DNA from 2 places in the Streptomyces sp. NPDC052687 genome. Region 2 is predicted to be linked to the other one. Evidence: riboswitches for the same ligand, from Rfam matches in the RefSeq annotation. Region 2 holds a riboswitch; the other holds the start of a gene.
What was found. A riboswitch is a leader RNA that binds a small molecule or an ion and turns the genes downstream of it on or off. The one in region 2 is predicted to bind glycine.
Positions count from the first base shown of each region.

Region 1: it holds a riboswitch for glycine, as region 2 does, so the genes downstream of both, gcvT (glycine cleavage system aminomethyltransferase GcvT) here and gcvP (aminomethyl-transferring glycine dehydrogenase) in region 2, are expected to answer to the same signal.

Region 1 is NZ_JBFATR010000014.1:26,932-34,430, reverse strand. It holds gene AB0K92_RS14720 (enhanced serine sensitivity protein SseB C-terminal domain-containing protein) at 1-106, opposite strand, end outside; gene AB0K92_RS14715 (enhanced serine sensitivity protein SseB) at 323-1,114, opposite strand; gene AB0K92_RS14710 (AAA family ATPase) at 1,210-1,881, opposite strand; glycine riboswitch at 2,060-2,159, shown strand; gene gcvT (glycine cleavage system aminomethyltransferase GcvT) at 2,333-3,460, shown strand; gene gcvH (glycine cleavage system protein GcvH) at 3,571-3,948, shown strand; gene glyA (serine hydroxymethyltransferase) at 3,963-5,228, shown strand; gene AB0K92_RS14690 (L-serine ammonia-lyase) at 5,294-6,661, shown strand.
Region 2 is NZ_JBFATR010000044.1:6,289-13,787, forward strand. It holds gene AB0K92_RS26815 (FHA domain-containing protein) at 1-357, shown strand, start outside; gene AB0K92_RS26820 (MerR family transcriptional regulator) at 401-1,138, shown strand; gene AB0K92_RS26825 (bifunctional nuclease family protein) at 1,301-1,774, shown strand; gene AB0K92_RS26830 (MerR family transcriptional regulator) at 1,978-2,664, shown strand; gene AB0K92_RS26835 (DNA polymerase IV) at 2,830-4,212, shown strand; gene AB0K92_RS26840 (PRC-barrel domain-containing protein) at 4,406-4,777, opposite strand; glycine riboswitch at 4,891-4,985, shown strand; gene gcvP (aminomethyl-transferring glycine dehydrogenase) at 5,163-7,499, shown strand, end outside.

The DNA.
Region 1 (7,499 bases), on a different contig from region 2:
GGCCGTGCCACAGCAGCATCCAGACCTGGCCGGACGAGGGAGTCGCGAGGGCGCGCAGCAGGGCCTCGTAGGCGTCGTAGCGGCCGGGGGTGACCTGGCGCAGCATGTGCTCGACCTGGCCTGCGGCGGCCGTGCCAGCGCTCACTCTTCAACGCCCCTTCGTATAACGCCCTGTTTTTCGAGCCGTGCCCTAGCTTAAGGGTGCCCGCCGGGTCGGGCCGGTGCCGTATCGCGGCCGCGGCCGGCGCACGGCCGGTCGCGCCCCAGGGGGCGCATGGGGCACAGCCGCGTCCCGGCACCGCACCGCGTCCCTGGGGGCGCTTCAGCCCCGGGTGTAGAAGGGGCGGACCCGCTCGCGCATCCAGCGGCCCACCGGATCCTCCGCCACGTCGAGGAGGACCAGGTTGACGGGCCACCGCACGGGGACCCTGGCCAGGGCCCGGCCGAGGGCGTCCAGGGGCAGGGCGCGGGCGTCGCCCTCCCACGGGGCGAGTTCGACGCCGACGAACATCACCGGGTCGGCGGTCTCGATGGCCGCGAGGCAGCGGCGGGCGGTGAGCACGGCCGCGGTGCCGTCGAACTCGGCGGAGGCGGCGGAGAGGAAGTCGACCGGGTCGTCCTGCCAGTCCGGTTCGAACAGGCGGACGCGGCCGCCGCTCGCGGACCCGTCCAGGGGGGTGCGGCCGGCCCGGCACAGCTCGGCGACGGCGGGCGGCGGCAGCGGGACGCCGACCACACCGCCGGGGTTCAGGGCGATGCCGGCCTGCGGCGGCAGCCCGCGCGCGAACTCCACGGCCGGGGCGATCGTGTACGCCATGTGGGCGCCGGCGACCTGGCGCAGTTGCTCCTCGGAGCTGAACACCGGGACGTAGGCCTGGCCCTCGATCTCCATGGCCGGCAGGTCGAGCGAGCCGCTGTCCGGCCCGCCGCCCTGCGGCAGCGGCACCCACACGAAGCTGCGGCCGAGCACCTCGACGATGCGCCCGCCGGCCGACGGGCCCGCCCCGAGGGACGCGGACAGCACCTCCTCCAACTCGTTGCCGGGCCAGCCGCCGTGCGGCTGCGGGTGCGTCTGCGCCGGGAAGTCCGCGGAAAAACCCGCCGGGAAGTCCATCTGCCTACCGCCTGCTCAAGAACACTGCACTGCCTGTGCCCGCCCAGGCTAACGGGTGCGTCCGGGCCCCGTGCCGCCCGCGCGGCCCCGTTTGCTCAGCCCGTGAAGCCGATGCGGCGGAGGGTGTTCGCGGCGTCGCGGTCGAGGAGGACGGCGGAGGTGCAGCCCCGCGGGAGCCGGCCGTGTTCGATGGCGTGCAGGAGACGGGTGGCGGCGGCGCGGTGGCGGAGGAAGGCGTACCGCGAGACGCCGCGGCCGCGGGCGCGCTGGCCGGCCAGCGCCTGTGCGGGGGTGACGTCGAGGAGCAGCAGGTGGAGGGTGCCGCCGCGGCGGCGGGCCTCGCGGGCCAGCCAGCGGCGCACCCAGGCCTGGGTGCCGCAGTCGTGGACGACGACGCCCTCGCCGGTGCGCAGGGCGCGGCGCAGACCGGCGTAGTGGGCGAGGCGGACCAGGGGGCGGTAGACCGCGTACGGCAGCCAGGGCGGCGTCCGGCGGTCGAAGCGGTCGCGGGTGTCCTGGGAGTCGACGCGCCGGGCGCCGCGCACCGTGCGGCGCATCAGGGTCGACTTGCCGCTGCCGGGCAGTCCGGTGACGACCGCGAGGTCCCGGGGTCCGAAGAGCAGCGCGTGCGGGCTGCGGCCGCCGCGCTCGCGCAGGTCGCGGACGACGGGTGCGGGCAGCGAGGGGCAGGCCTCCTTCACCGGAACGCCCGGCCGGCCGGGCATCGCGATGCCGGTGGTGGTCGCGTACGCCCTGGTCCTGTTCACCGTGATCGTCCTCCCTGGGGCGGTTCACGTGTTCCCATGCCCATCGAGTGTAAAGAGAAGGTAATCCGCGATGTCTCGTGTTTTCGTTCTCGTACCGCCACAGCCCGGTTACAGATGTGGTCTGCCACGATCCGGCGCGGCGTGCAATGATGTGCGCGCCAACTGCATACCGGCCGTTTGAATCCGCGCGGGAGAGTCCCCGGCCACCGTGTCGCCGGGGCGCCGAAGGAGCAAGTCCCTCCCTTGAATCTCTCAGGCCCCGTTACCGCGCGGGCGAGGCACATCTGAAAAGCGGGCCGCTCCCGTCCTCGGCGAGGAGATCCGGCCCCACCCAAGGTGCAAGCCGTGATCGTCCCACTGGCGGTCGTGGCGAACCTCTCAGGTTCCGATGACAGATGGGGAGGACCTGCCCTCGCCCGCATGCGTTCATGCCCTGGGAGACGACCGACCGATGAGCAGTACCGAACCCTCGCAGAAGCGTCACACCGCGCTCGATGCCGTGCATCGCTCGCTGGGCGCGACGATGACCGACTTCGCCGGCTGGGACATGCCGCTGCGCTACGGCTCGGAGCGCGACGAGCACCACGCCGTGCGCACCAGGGCCGGCCTCTTCGACCTCTCCCACATGGGTGAGATCACCGTGACCGGTCCCCAGGCCGCCGCGCTGCTGAACTACGCCCTGGTCGGCAACATCGCCTCCGTCGGCGTGGGCCGCGCCCGCTACACCATGATCTGCCGGGAGGACGGCGGCATCCTCGACGACCTGATCGTCTACCGCCTGGCCGAGACCGAGTACATGGTCGTGGCCAACGCCTCCAACGCCCAGGTCGTGCTCGACGCGCTCACCGAGCGCTCCGCCGGCTTCGACGCCGAGGTGCGCGACGACCGGGACGCGTACGCGCTGATCGCCGTCCAGGGCCCGGCGTCCCCGCAGATCCTGGCGAGCGTCACCGACGCCGACCTCGACGGCCTGAAGTACTACGCCGGGCTGCCCGGCACCGTCGCCGGCGTCCCCGCGCTGATCGCCCGCACCGGCTACACCGGCGAGGACGGCTTCGAGCTGTTCGTGAGGCCGGAGCACGCCGTGGAGCTGTGGCAGGCGCTGACCAAGGCCGGAGAGGGCGCGGGTCTGGTGCCGTGCGGCCTGTCCTGCCGGGACACCCTGCGCCTGGAGGCGGGCATGCCGCTGTACGGGCACGAGCTGTCGACCTCGCTGACCCCGTTCGACGCCGGGCTCGGCCGGGTGGTCAAGTTCGACAAGGAGGGCGACTTCGTGGGCCGCGAGGCGCTCGCCGAGGCCGCCGCGCGCGCCGGGCAGAACCCGCCCCGCGTCCTCGTCGGGCTGGTCGCCGAGGGCCGCCGGGTCCCGCGCGCCGGGTACGCGGTCGTCGCGGACGGCGAGGTCATCGGCGAGGTCACCTCCGGCGCGCCCTCCCCGACGCTGGGCAAGCCGATCGCCATGGCCTACGTGGACGCCGCGCACGCCGCTCCGGGCACGCCGGGCGTGGGCGTGGACATCCGGGGCAGTCACGAGCCGTACGAGGTCGTCGCGCTCCCCTTCTACAAGCGCCAGAAGTAGCCACCGAGCGCGGTCCCGTACGTGACACCGCGCACATTCGCGCTGCTCACGCACGGTTCCGGCAGTCCCCCATTCATCAGCACTCCCCCGCGTACAGGAGAATTCAGGCCATGAGCAACCCCCAGCAGCTGCGCTACAGCAAGGAGCACGAGTGGCTGTCGGCCGCCGAGGACGGCGTCGCGACGGTCGGCATCACGGAGCACGCGGCCAACGCGCTCGGCGATGTCGTCTTCGTGCAGCTCCCGGAGGTCGGTGACACCGTGTCCGCGGGCGAGACCTGCGGCGAGCTGGAGTCGACCAAGTCGGTCAGCGACCTGTACTCCCCGGTGTCCGGCGAGGTCACCGAGGTCAACGAGGACGTCGTCAACGACCCGTCGCTGGTGAACTCCGCCCCCTTCGAGGGCGGCTGGCTGTTCAAGGTACGCGTCACGGAGGAGCCGTCCGACCTGCTCTCCGCCGACGAGTACACCGCCTTTTCCGCCGGCTGAGGAGCCCGCCACCGATGACTGTCCTGAACACGCCCCTGCACGAGCTGGACCCGGAGGTCGCGGCCGCCGTCGACGCGGAGCTGCGCCGCCAGCAGTCCACCCTGGAGATGATCGCCTCCGAGAACTTCGCCCCGCTGGCGGTCATGGAGGCCCAGGGCTCGGTCCTGACCAACAAGTACGCCGAGGGCTACCCGGGCCGCCGCTACTACGGCGGCTGCGAGCACGTCGACGTCACCGAGCAGCTCGCCATCGACCGGGTCAAGGAGCTGTTCGGCGCCGAGTACGCCAACGTGCAGCCGCACTCGGGCGCCTCCGCCAACCAGGCCGCGCTGTTCGCCCTGGCCCAGCCCGGCGACACCATCCTGGGCCTGGACCTGGCGCACGGCGGTCACCTCACCCACGGGATGCGGCTGAACTTCTCCGGCAAGCAGTTCGACGTGGTCGCGTACCACGTGGACGACAACGGCCTGGTCGACATGGCCGAGGTCGAGCGGCTCGCCAAGGAGCACCGCCCCAAGGTGATCATCGCGGGCTGGTCGGCGTACCCGCGCCGGCTCGACTTCGCCGAGTTCCGCCGGATCGCCGACGAGGTCGAGGCGTACCTGTGGGTCGACATGGCGCACTTCGCCGGCCTGGTCGCCGCGGGGCTGCACGAGAACCCGGTGCCGTACGCCGACGTCGTGACGTCCACCACGCACAAGACGCTGGGCGGCCCGCGCGGCGGCATCATCCTCGCCCGCGGCAAGGAGTTCGCGAAGAAGCTGAACTCCGCCGTCTTCCCCGGTTTCCAGGGCGGCCCCCTGGAGCACGTGATCGCGGCCAAGGCGGTCTCCTTCAAGATCGCCGCCTCGGAGGAGTTCAAGGAGCGCCAGCGCCGTACAGTGGAAGGCGCGCGGATCCTCGCCGAGCGGCTGACCGCCCCGGACGCGCGCGAGGCCGGGATCAACGTCCTCACCGGCGGCACCGACGTCCACCTCGTCCTGGTCGACCTGCGTGAGTCGGAGCTGGACGGGCAGCAGGCCGAGGACCGGCTCCACGAGGTCGGCATCACCGTCAACCGCAACGCGGTCCCCAACGACCCGCGTCCGCCGATGGTGACGTCCGGCCTGCGGATCGGCACGCCCGCGCTCGCCACCCGCGGTTTCACGGCCGAGGACTTCCGCGAGGTCGCGGACGTGATCGCGCAGGCGCTCAAGCCCGCCTGCGACATCGAGGCACTGAAGTCCAGGGTCACCGCCCTGGCGGACAAGCACCCGCTCTACCCGAGCGTCGGCAAGTAAGCACCACCCCGTGCGGGGCACCCCACCGGGTGCCCCGCCACCACCCGTATTGCGAGGAGTCTGACGTGGCCATCTCGGTCTTCGACCTGTTCTCGATCGGCATCGGCCCGTCCAGTTCCCACACGGTCGGCCCGATGCGCGCGGCCCGCATGTTCGCGCGCCGGCTGCGCAACGAGGGCCTGCTGGACTCGGTCACCACCGTCCGCACCGAGCTGTACGGCTCGCTGGGCGCCACCGGGCACGGCCACGGCACCCCCAAGGCGGTGCTGCTCGGCCTGGAGGGCGACTCGCCGCGCACGGTCGACGTGGAGACCGCCGACGAGCGGGTGGAGACGATCAAGGCCGAGCGCCGGCTGCGGCTGCTCGGCGAGCGCGAGATCGCCTTCGACTTCGACGCGGACCTGGTCCTGCACCGCCGCAAGACGCTGCCGTACCACGCCAACGGCATGACGCTGTGGGCGTACGACGCCGACGGCGCCGAGCTGCTGACCAAGACGTACTACTCGGTGGGCGGCGGTTTCGTCGTCGACGAGGACGCGGTCGGCGCGGACCGCATCAAGCTCGACGACACGGTGCTGAAGTACCCCTTCCGCACCGGTGACGAGCTGCTGCGCCTGACCAAGGAGACCGGCCTGTCGATCTCCGCGCTGATGCTGGAGAACGAGCGGGCCTGGCGCACCGAGGAGGAGATCCGCGCGGGCCTGCTGGAGATCTGGCGGGTGATGCGCGAGTGCGTGGAGCGCGGCATGTCCCGCGAGGGCATCCTGCCGGGCGGGCTGCGGGTCAAGCGCCGGGCGGCGACGACCGCGCGCAAGCTGCGCTCCGAGGGCGATCCGCAGGCCCTGGCGATGGAGTGGATCACCCTCTACGCCATGGCGGTCAACGAGGAGAACGCGGCCGGCGGGCGCGTGGTGACCGCCCCGACCAACGGCGCGGCCGGGATCATCCCCGCGGTCCTGCACTACTACATCAACTTCGTGCCCGGCGCCGACGAGGAGGGCGTGGTCCGCTTCCTGCTCGCCGCCGGCGCCATCGGCATGCTCTTCAAGGAGAACGCCTCCATCTCCGGTGCCGAGGTCGGCTGCCAGGGCGAGGTGGGCTCGGCCTGCTCCATGGCCGCGGGCGCCCTCGCGGAGGTCCTGGGCGGCTCCCCCGAGCAGGTGGAGAACGCCGCCGAGATCGGCATGGAACACAACCTGGGCCTCACCTGCGACCCGGTCGGCGGCCTGGTGCAGATCCCGTGCATCGAGCGCAACGGCATGGCCGCGGTGAAGGCCGTCACGGCGGCGCGGATGGCGATGCGCGGCGACGGCTCCCACAAGGTGTCGCTGGACAAGGTCATCAAGACGATGAAGGACACCGGTGCGGACATGTCGGTGAAGTACAAGGAGACGGCCCGCGGCGGGCTGGCGGTCAACATCATCGAGTGCTGATGCGCCACTCGGCGTCACTGGAGTGGTCCGCTACCGTCGGTGGCGTGACAGCTTGGAAGCCGCGCTGTGGGGGCTGCCCGGCAGCGGCTCCGCCGAAGCGCTGAACCTCTCCGCGTCGTTGCGCCCGGCCGGGCCGGACCGCCGCCGGCGCCGCCCGTGGGTGAGCCGGGACGACCGGCCCATGGGGCTGATCGCGATCGGGCCGCGGCTGTTCGCGGGGTTCGCGCCGACCGCGCGATGGCGGCGTCGGAGCAGCTGCCCAAGCCGCTGACGGCGTTCGTGGCCGGGCTGGCGGCGCCGCTGCTGGTGGCCCGGATGTCCCAGGCGGTACCGGTGCACGAGCCCGCGCCCGGCGAGCTGGACCGTCCGGGGAGGTCGGATGCCGCGCGCGGACACCTGGTGGACCCGCCTCGCCCGGGCCCTCGCGGCGGCCCCGAGCCGGCCCGGAGCGCCCCGTTCCCGCCTGACCGCGGCCCTCGCGCTGCTCCCCCCGCCGCCCCGCCGCCGCACCCGGGCCCGCCCCTGGACCGCGGCCTCGCCACGGCGTGCGTCGTGGCGGCCACCTCGGTGGGCGGTGCGGTGGTGACGGGGGCGCTGCCGCGGCCGGGGCCGCATCAGACGCACGACGCGCCGCCCGCGGCGCGGCCGGAGCGGTGGCGGCCGGTGCCGGGCGGACCGGCGGCGACCGACGGGGCCACCGTGACCGCGGACAACGGTTCCGTACGGCTGTGGGACGTACCGACCCGTCTGGGCCGGATACCTCGGCCGCCCCGTCGACGCGTACGACGGCCGTCTCACGGCCCTCGCCTTCAGCGCCGACGGCCGGCTCGTCGTCATC
Region 2 (7,499 bases):
ATGCCGACGCTTTCCCCGGAGGCGCAGGCCGCCGTCGACGCGCTGCCGCTGGGCTCCGCGCTCCTGGTGGTGCGCCGCGGGCCGAACTCGGGCAGCCGCTTCCTGCTCGACAGCGACCTGACGACGGCGGGGCGTCATCCGCAGAGCGACATCTTCCTGGACGACGTCACCGTCTCCCGGCGGCACGTGGAGTTCCGGCGCAGCCCGGACGGCTCGTTCACGGTGGCCGACGTCGGCAGCCTGAACGGCACGTACGTCAACCGTGAGCGGATCGACCAGGTCGCGCTGTCGAACGGTGACGAGGTGCAGATCGGCAAGTACCGACTGGTCTTCTACGCGAGCCGGCAGGGAATCTGACCCTCCCCCAGACGCAGTCCGGGGGGAACCCCAGGGAAGGTCCATGCTTCAAACACCGAGCGGCGGTGCCGGGACCGGTACCGCCGCCGCGGGCACTGGGCTGATGAGCATCGGCACGGTGCTGAACGTGCTGCGCGAGGAGTTTCCCGAGGTCACCATCTCCAAGATCCGTTTCCTGGAGTCGGAAGGGCTGATCGAGCCGCAGCGGACCCCCTCGGGGTATCGCAAGTTCAGCGCCGGTGACGTGGAGCGTCTCGGCCATGTCCTGAGGATGCAGCGGGACCACTATCTGCCCCTCAAGGTGATTCGTGAGCACCTGGACGCGCTGGAGCGCGGCGAGGAGGTGCGCCTTCCCACGCTCGGCCGGCAGCGCGACGGCGAAGCGGTGCCGGAGCCGGCCGAGGGGCCCACGGCCGCCCGGATCGGGCGCGCCGAGCTGCTGGCCGCCGCCGGGATCGACGAGGGGCAGCTCGCCGAGTGGGAGGCGTACGGGCTGATCAGGGCGGTCGCGGAGGGTGTGTACGACGCGGAGTGCGTCACCGTGGCGACGCTGGTCGCCGAGCTGGGGCGGTTCGGGATCGAGCCGCGGCACCTGCGGTCGATGAAGGCCGCGGCGGAGCGAGAGGCCGGGCTGGTGGACCAGGTCGTGGCCCCGCTGAAACGACACCGCAACCCCCAGACCAGGGCACTAGCGGAGGCCCGCACCAAGGAACTGGCGGGGCTCGCGGTGAAACTGCACGCGGCGCTCGTGCAGACCGCCCTCGGGGTGCGGCTGCCCTGAGCTGGGCTTCTCGAGTACGCGCGCGGCAGGTCCCCAGGGGGCGCGGGCGGCGGGGTCCGAGGATGCGTGGGCGGCGGGTCGCAGGGGGCGTGAGCGGCCGGATCGGGCGCCTGATGCCGACCCGACTACCCAAACGTCCCGAGCACGGCCTAGGGTTGCTGTGTGAACGAGCTCGATGTCGTAGGTGTCCGGGTCGAGATGCCCTCCAACCAACCGATCGTGCTCCTGCGCGAAGTGGGAGGCGACCGCTACCTCCCCATCTGGATCGGGCCGGGGGAGGCGACGGCGATCGCCTTCGCCCAGCAGGGCATGGCCCCCGCGCGACCGCTGACCCACGACCTGTTCAAGGACGTGCTGGAGGCCGTCGGCCAGGAGCTCACCGAAGTCCGCATCACGGATCTGCGGGAAGGCGTCTTCTACGCGGAGCTGGTCTTCGCCAGCGGGGTCGAGGTGAGCGCCCGTCCGTCCGATGCCATAGCGCTGGCCCTGCGCACCGGAACGCCGATCTACGGCAGTGACGGGGTGCTGGACGACGCCGGTATCGCGATCCCGGACGAGCAGGAGGACGAGGTGGAGAAGTTCCGCGAGTTCCTGGACCAGATCTCGCCCGAGGACTTCGGCACCAGCAACCAGTGAGGCGGAACGGTCCGGCGGGCCTCGGCGGCGGACCGGCCCCTTGGTGCAGCGCGCCGCGGCATGTGCCGGCGGCGCCTGAGAGCGTCCTGCGGCCTCCGCCGAGAGCATTCGGCTAGCCTTTCCCCGCGGTGGGGTACGGGAAACCACTCTTAGGGTGATTATCACTCGGCGTGCCGAGTGTGGCGATCGTTGACGCACCCTTGGTGACTGCCTACCGTCGAGAAGGCAGGTCAAGGACGGAGGTCGGCGTGAGAAGCAGCGGCGACGGTACGGCTGGGGGTGCCACCGGACGCAGTCCGGCGGAGAGCGGTCCGTACCCGCTTGGGCGGGCGGCCGGTCACGCTGCGCCGCGGCCGGTGGCTGTACCCGGCGACGGAGGGGCGGCGTCCGATGCGACCGAGGAGGTCGGCTACCGAGGTCCGACGGCCTGCGCGGCGGCGGGCATCACCTACCGGCAACTGGACTACTGGGCGCGCACGGGCCTGGTCGAACCGAGCGTGCGGCCCGCCTACGGGTCGGGGACGCAGCGGCTGTACAGCTTCCGGGACGTGGTGGTCCTGAAGATCGTCAAGCGGTTCCTCGACACCGGGGTGTCGTTGCAGAACATCCGCACCGCCGTTCAGCACCTCAGGGAACGCGGGTTCCGTGATCTTGAGCGTATGACGCTGATGAGCGACGGTGCGACGGTGTACGAGTGCACCTCGCCCGACGAGGTCCACGCGCTGCTCCAAGGCGGTCAGGGGATCTTCGGGATCGCGGTCGGCGTGGTGTGGCGGGACGTCGAGAACGCGCTGTCCCAGCTGCACGGTGAGCGCGTCGACACGGGGGAGACGCTGGTCGGGCACAATCCGGCCGACGAGCTGGCGCGGCGGCGCAACCGCGCGGTCTGAGACGGTCGCGCCCTGTGGCGCCCTGAGACGGGGCTGATCGGTCGCGGGGAGTGAAGCGGTTTCCGCGGTGCGGACGCGGCCCGCAGCGGTCCGCGCGGTGTGCTGGCCGGCCGGTGACGTGGCCGCGTGGCCGCATTGTCAGTGGTGTGGTGCAGCATCGGAGATGTGAGAACCGCGCCGACGATCCTGCATCTCGACATGGACGCCTTCTTCGCCTCGGTGGAGCAGGCGTCGAAGCCGAGCCTGCGCGGGAAACCCGTCATCGTGGGCGGGCTGGGGCCACGAGGGGTGGTGGCCACCGCCTCGTACGAGGCCCGGGTCTTCGGGGTGCACTCGGCGATGCCGATGGCGCAGGCGCGGCGGCTGGCGCCGAATGCCGCGTATCTGGTGCCGCGCTTCCAGTTCTACCGGTCGATCAGCGAGCAGGTGATGGGGCTGCTGCGGTCGCTGTCGCCACTGGTGGAGCCGTTGAGTCTCGACGAGGCGTTCGTCGATCTGGAGGCCGGGGGCGCGGCGTGGGACGAGAAGTCGGCGCGGCTGGCCGGGGCGAGGCTGCGCGCCGGCATCCGGGAGGTGACCGGCCTGACCGGGTCGGTGGGGCTGGCGGCCTCCAAGATGCTCGCGAAGATCGCCTCCGAGCAGGCCAAGCCCGACGGACTGGTGCTGATCCCGCCGGGCACGGAGCGGGCGCTGCTGGAGCCGATGCCGGTGCGCACGCTGCCGGGGGTGGGGCCGGCCACGGGCGACCATCTGCGGCGGGCCGGCATCACCACGGTCGGTGAGCTGGCCGAGGCGGGCGAGGACGAGCTGGTGCGGCTGCTGGGCAAGGCGCACGGGCACGCGCTCCACGCGATGGCGCTGGCGCGGGACGACCGGCCGGTGGTGGCCGAGCGGGAGGCCAAGTCGGTGTCGGTCGAGGACACCTACGACGTGGACATCCACGACCGGCTCCGGGTGGGGCTGGAGGTGCGGCGGCTGGCGGACCGGTGTGTGCGGCGGCTGCGGGGCGCGGGGCTGTCGGGGCGGACCATCGTGCTGAAGGTGCGGCGGTATGACTTCTCCACGCTGACCCGGTCCGAGACGCTGCGCGGGCCCACGGACGACCCGGCGGTGGTGCGGGAGGCCGCGGCGCGGCTGCTGGAGTCGGTGGACACCACGGGCGGCGTACGGCTGCTGGGGGTCGGGGTCACCGGTCTCGCCGACTACACGCAGGAGGATCTGTTCGCACAGGCGGCGGGGGTGCGGGAGGACGGACCCCTGGAGGAGGCGCCCGAGGAGCAGGCGCCGGTGGAGGCGGAGCAGGCCGAGCGGCGGTGGCCGGCGGGGCACGACGTGCGGCACGCCGAGTACGGACACGGCTGGGTGCAGGGCAGCGGGCTGGGGAGGGTGACCGTGCGGTTCGAGACCCCTGACTCGGAGCCGGGGCGGGTGCGGACGTTCCGGACCGACGATCCGGCGCTGGAGCCGGCCGAGCCGTTGCCGTTGGTCGCGCGAAGACCCGGGGGAGAGGCGGCCGCGGGGGACGGGGCGCGAGTGGTGCCTGGATGAGGGGCCGGATGCGTGGTGCTCCCGGAGGGCCGTGAGAGCTGGGCGGGCTGTGAGGGCCGTGGAGAGCTGAGCGAGGGCGGTGAGGATGGTGCCCGGGGTGAGCGGTCGGGGCTGTGGTGGGCGAGCGGGCTCGGTGGGTGAAGCCGGTGGGTGCCCGGTTCGGCCCTGCCCCTGCCCGCTCACCCCGGGGTCTTCAGGTCTCGTCCGTGCCCGCGACCTTGCCGAAGTCGCGGTCGGGCAGGGCCGGCGGGGGCGCGAGGTCGAGGCCGTAGTGGTGGTAGAGCTGGAGTTCCTGCTCGGGGGAGAGGTGGCGGCCCACGCCGAAGTCGGGGGCGTCCTTGATCAGGGCGCGGTCGAAGGGCACGTGGAGGCTGCCCTCGATCAGCTCGCTGGGCTCCAGCGGGACGAAGGCGTCCCTGCTGAACAGGCCGGTCCGTATGGCCGCCCACTCCGGGACGCCGGTCGCGTCGTCGAGGTAGACCTCGTCGATGGTGCCGATCTTGGTGCCGTTGCGGTCGAACGCCTTGCGGCCGATCAGGTTGCGCGGATCGATGTCGGTCTGCACGGGCCCTCCACGTGGTCGCATCTCATCCGATAGCACTACGAAAGAGCACTTTGGGTCACGCGGCCACTCGAACGCCTGGGCGTTGACCTCGCTGGTACGCTGACAACGGCTGCTGACCCCGTGCGGGAGAGTCCTCCGGTTCGCTCGGAGGCGCCGAAGGAGCAAATCCTCCCCGGAATCTCTCAGGCCCACGTACCGCACGGACGAGGTCACTCTGGAAAGCAGGGCGGGTGTCGACGGCTTCCGCTCTCACCGACGGTGAAAGCCGGATCTCCCTGGGGCGATCCGGTGAAGCTCTCAGGTTGAGATGACAGAGGGGGAGGCCGTCGGGACACCCGCGCCGTGGTGTCCCTCGAAGGTCGCGTCAGACCAGGAGGCCTCCGCAATGACCGCCCATCGCATTCCGCTCTCCGAGCTCGAGCAGGGCATTCCCTTCGAGCAGCGCCACATCGGGCCCGACCAGGAGGCTCGGGCCAAGATGCTCGCGCAGGTCGGCTACGGCTCGCTGGACGAGCTCACCGCCGCCGCGGTCCCGGATGTGATCAAGAACGCCGACGCCCTGGACCTGCCGGGCGCGCGCTCCGAGGCCGAGGTGCTGGCGGAGCTGCGCGAGCTGGCCGACCGCAACCAGGTCCTCGACTCCATGATCGGGCTCGGCTACTACGGCACGTTCACGCCGCCCGTCATCCTGCGCAACGTGATGGAGAACCCGGCCTGGTACACGGCGTACACGCCCTACCAGCCGGAGATCTCCCAGGGGCGGCTCGAGGCGCTGCTGAACTTCCAGACCATGGTCGCCGACCTCACCGGCCTGCCGACCTCCGGTGCCTCGCTGCTCGACGAGGGCACGGCAGCCGCCGAGGCGATGGCGCTGTCCCGGCGCATGGGCAAGAACAAGAAGGGCCTGTTCCTGGTCGACGCGGACGCGCTGCCGCAGACCATCGCCGTGATCCAGACCCGCGCCGAACCGACCGGCGTCGAGGTCGTCGTCGCGGACCTCGCCGAGGGCATCCCGGCCGAGCTGGACGGGCGGGAGATCAACGGCGTCCTCGTCCAGTACCCCGGCGCCTCCGGTGCCGTACGGGACATCAAGCCCGTCATCGACCAGGCGCACGAGCGGGGCGCGCTGGTCACCGTCGCTGCCGACCTGCTGGCGCTGACGCTGCTGAAGTCGCCCGGTGAGCTGGGCGCGGACATCGCCGTCGGCACGACGCAGCGGTTCGGTGTGCCCATGGGCTTCGGCGGCCCGCACGCCGGTTACATGGCCGTCCAGGAGAAGATGGCGCGCAGCCTGCCCGGACGGCTGGTGGGCGTGTCCGTGGACGCCGACGGCAACAAGGCGTACCGCCTCGCGCTGCAGACGCGTGAGCAGCACATCCGCCGTGAGAAGGCGACCAGCAACATCTGCACCGCCCAGGTGCTGCTCGCCGTGATGGCCGGCATGTACGCCGTCTACCACGGTCCGGAGGGCCTGACGGGCATCGCGCGGCGCACCCACCGGTATGCGTCGCTGCTGGCCGCGGGCCTGCGCGACGGCGGGGTCGAGGTCGTCCACGGCTCCTTCTTCGACACGGTCACCGCGCGGGTGCCGGGCCGGGCCGCCGAGGTCGTGGCCGCCGCCCGCGAGAACGGCGTCAACCTGCGGCTCGTCGACGCCGACCGGGTGTCGATCGCCTGCGACGAGACCACCACCCGCGCCCAGCTGGCCGCCGTGTGGAGCGCCTTCGGCGTCGAGGGCGACATCGAGGCGCTGGACGCGGCCACCGAGGACGCGCTGCCGGGCGCGCTGCTGCGCACCGACGACTTCCTCACCCACCCGGTCTTCCACCAGCACCGTTCCGAGACGGCCATGCTGCGCTACCTGCGCCGGCTCGCCGACCGGGACTACGCGCTCGACCGCGGCATGATCCCGCTGGGCTCCTGCACCATGAAGCTCAACGCGACCACGGAGATGGAGCCGGTCACCTGGCCGGAGTTCGGCCAGCTGCACCCGTTCGCGCCCGCCGAGCAGGCGGAGGGCTACCTCACGCTCATCCGCGAGCTGGAGGAGCGTCTCGCCGAGGTCACCGGCTACGACAAGGTGTCGCTCCAGCCGAACGCCGGTTCGCAGGGCGAGCTGGCCGGTCTGCTGGCCGTACGCGGCTACCACCGGGCCAACGGCGACGAGCAGCGCACCGTGTGCCTGATCCCCTCCTCCGCGCACGGCACCAATGCCGCGAGTGCTGTCATGGCCGGGATGAAGGTCGTGGTCGTCAAGACCGCCGACGACGGCGAGATCGACGTCGACGACCTGCGGGCCAAGATCGAGCAGTACCGCGACGAGCTGGCGGTGCTCATGATCACGTACCCGTCGACGCACGGCGTGTTCGAGGAGCACGTCTCCGACATCTGCGCCCAGGTCCACGAGGCCGGCGGCCAGGTGTACGTCGACGGCGCCAACCTGAACGCGCTGGTCGGCCTCGCCAAGCCGGGTCACTTCGGCGGCGACGTCTCGCACCTGAACCTGCACAAGACCTTCTGCATCCCGCACGGCGGCGGCGGTCCCGGCGTCGGCCCGGTGGCCGTGCGCGAGCACCTGGCGCCGTACCTGCCGAACCACCCGCTCCAGCCGGCCGCCGGCCCCGAGACGGGCGTCGGCCCGGTCTCGGCCGCGCCGTGGGGCTCCGCGGGCATCCTGCCGATCTCCTGGGCGTACGTCCGCCTGATGGGCGGCGAGGGCCTG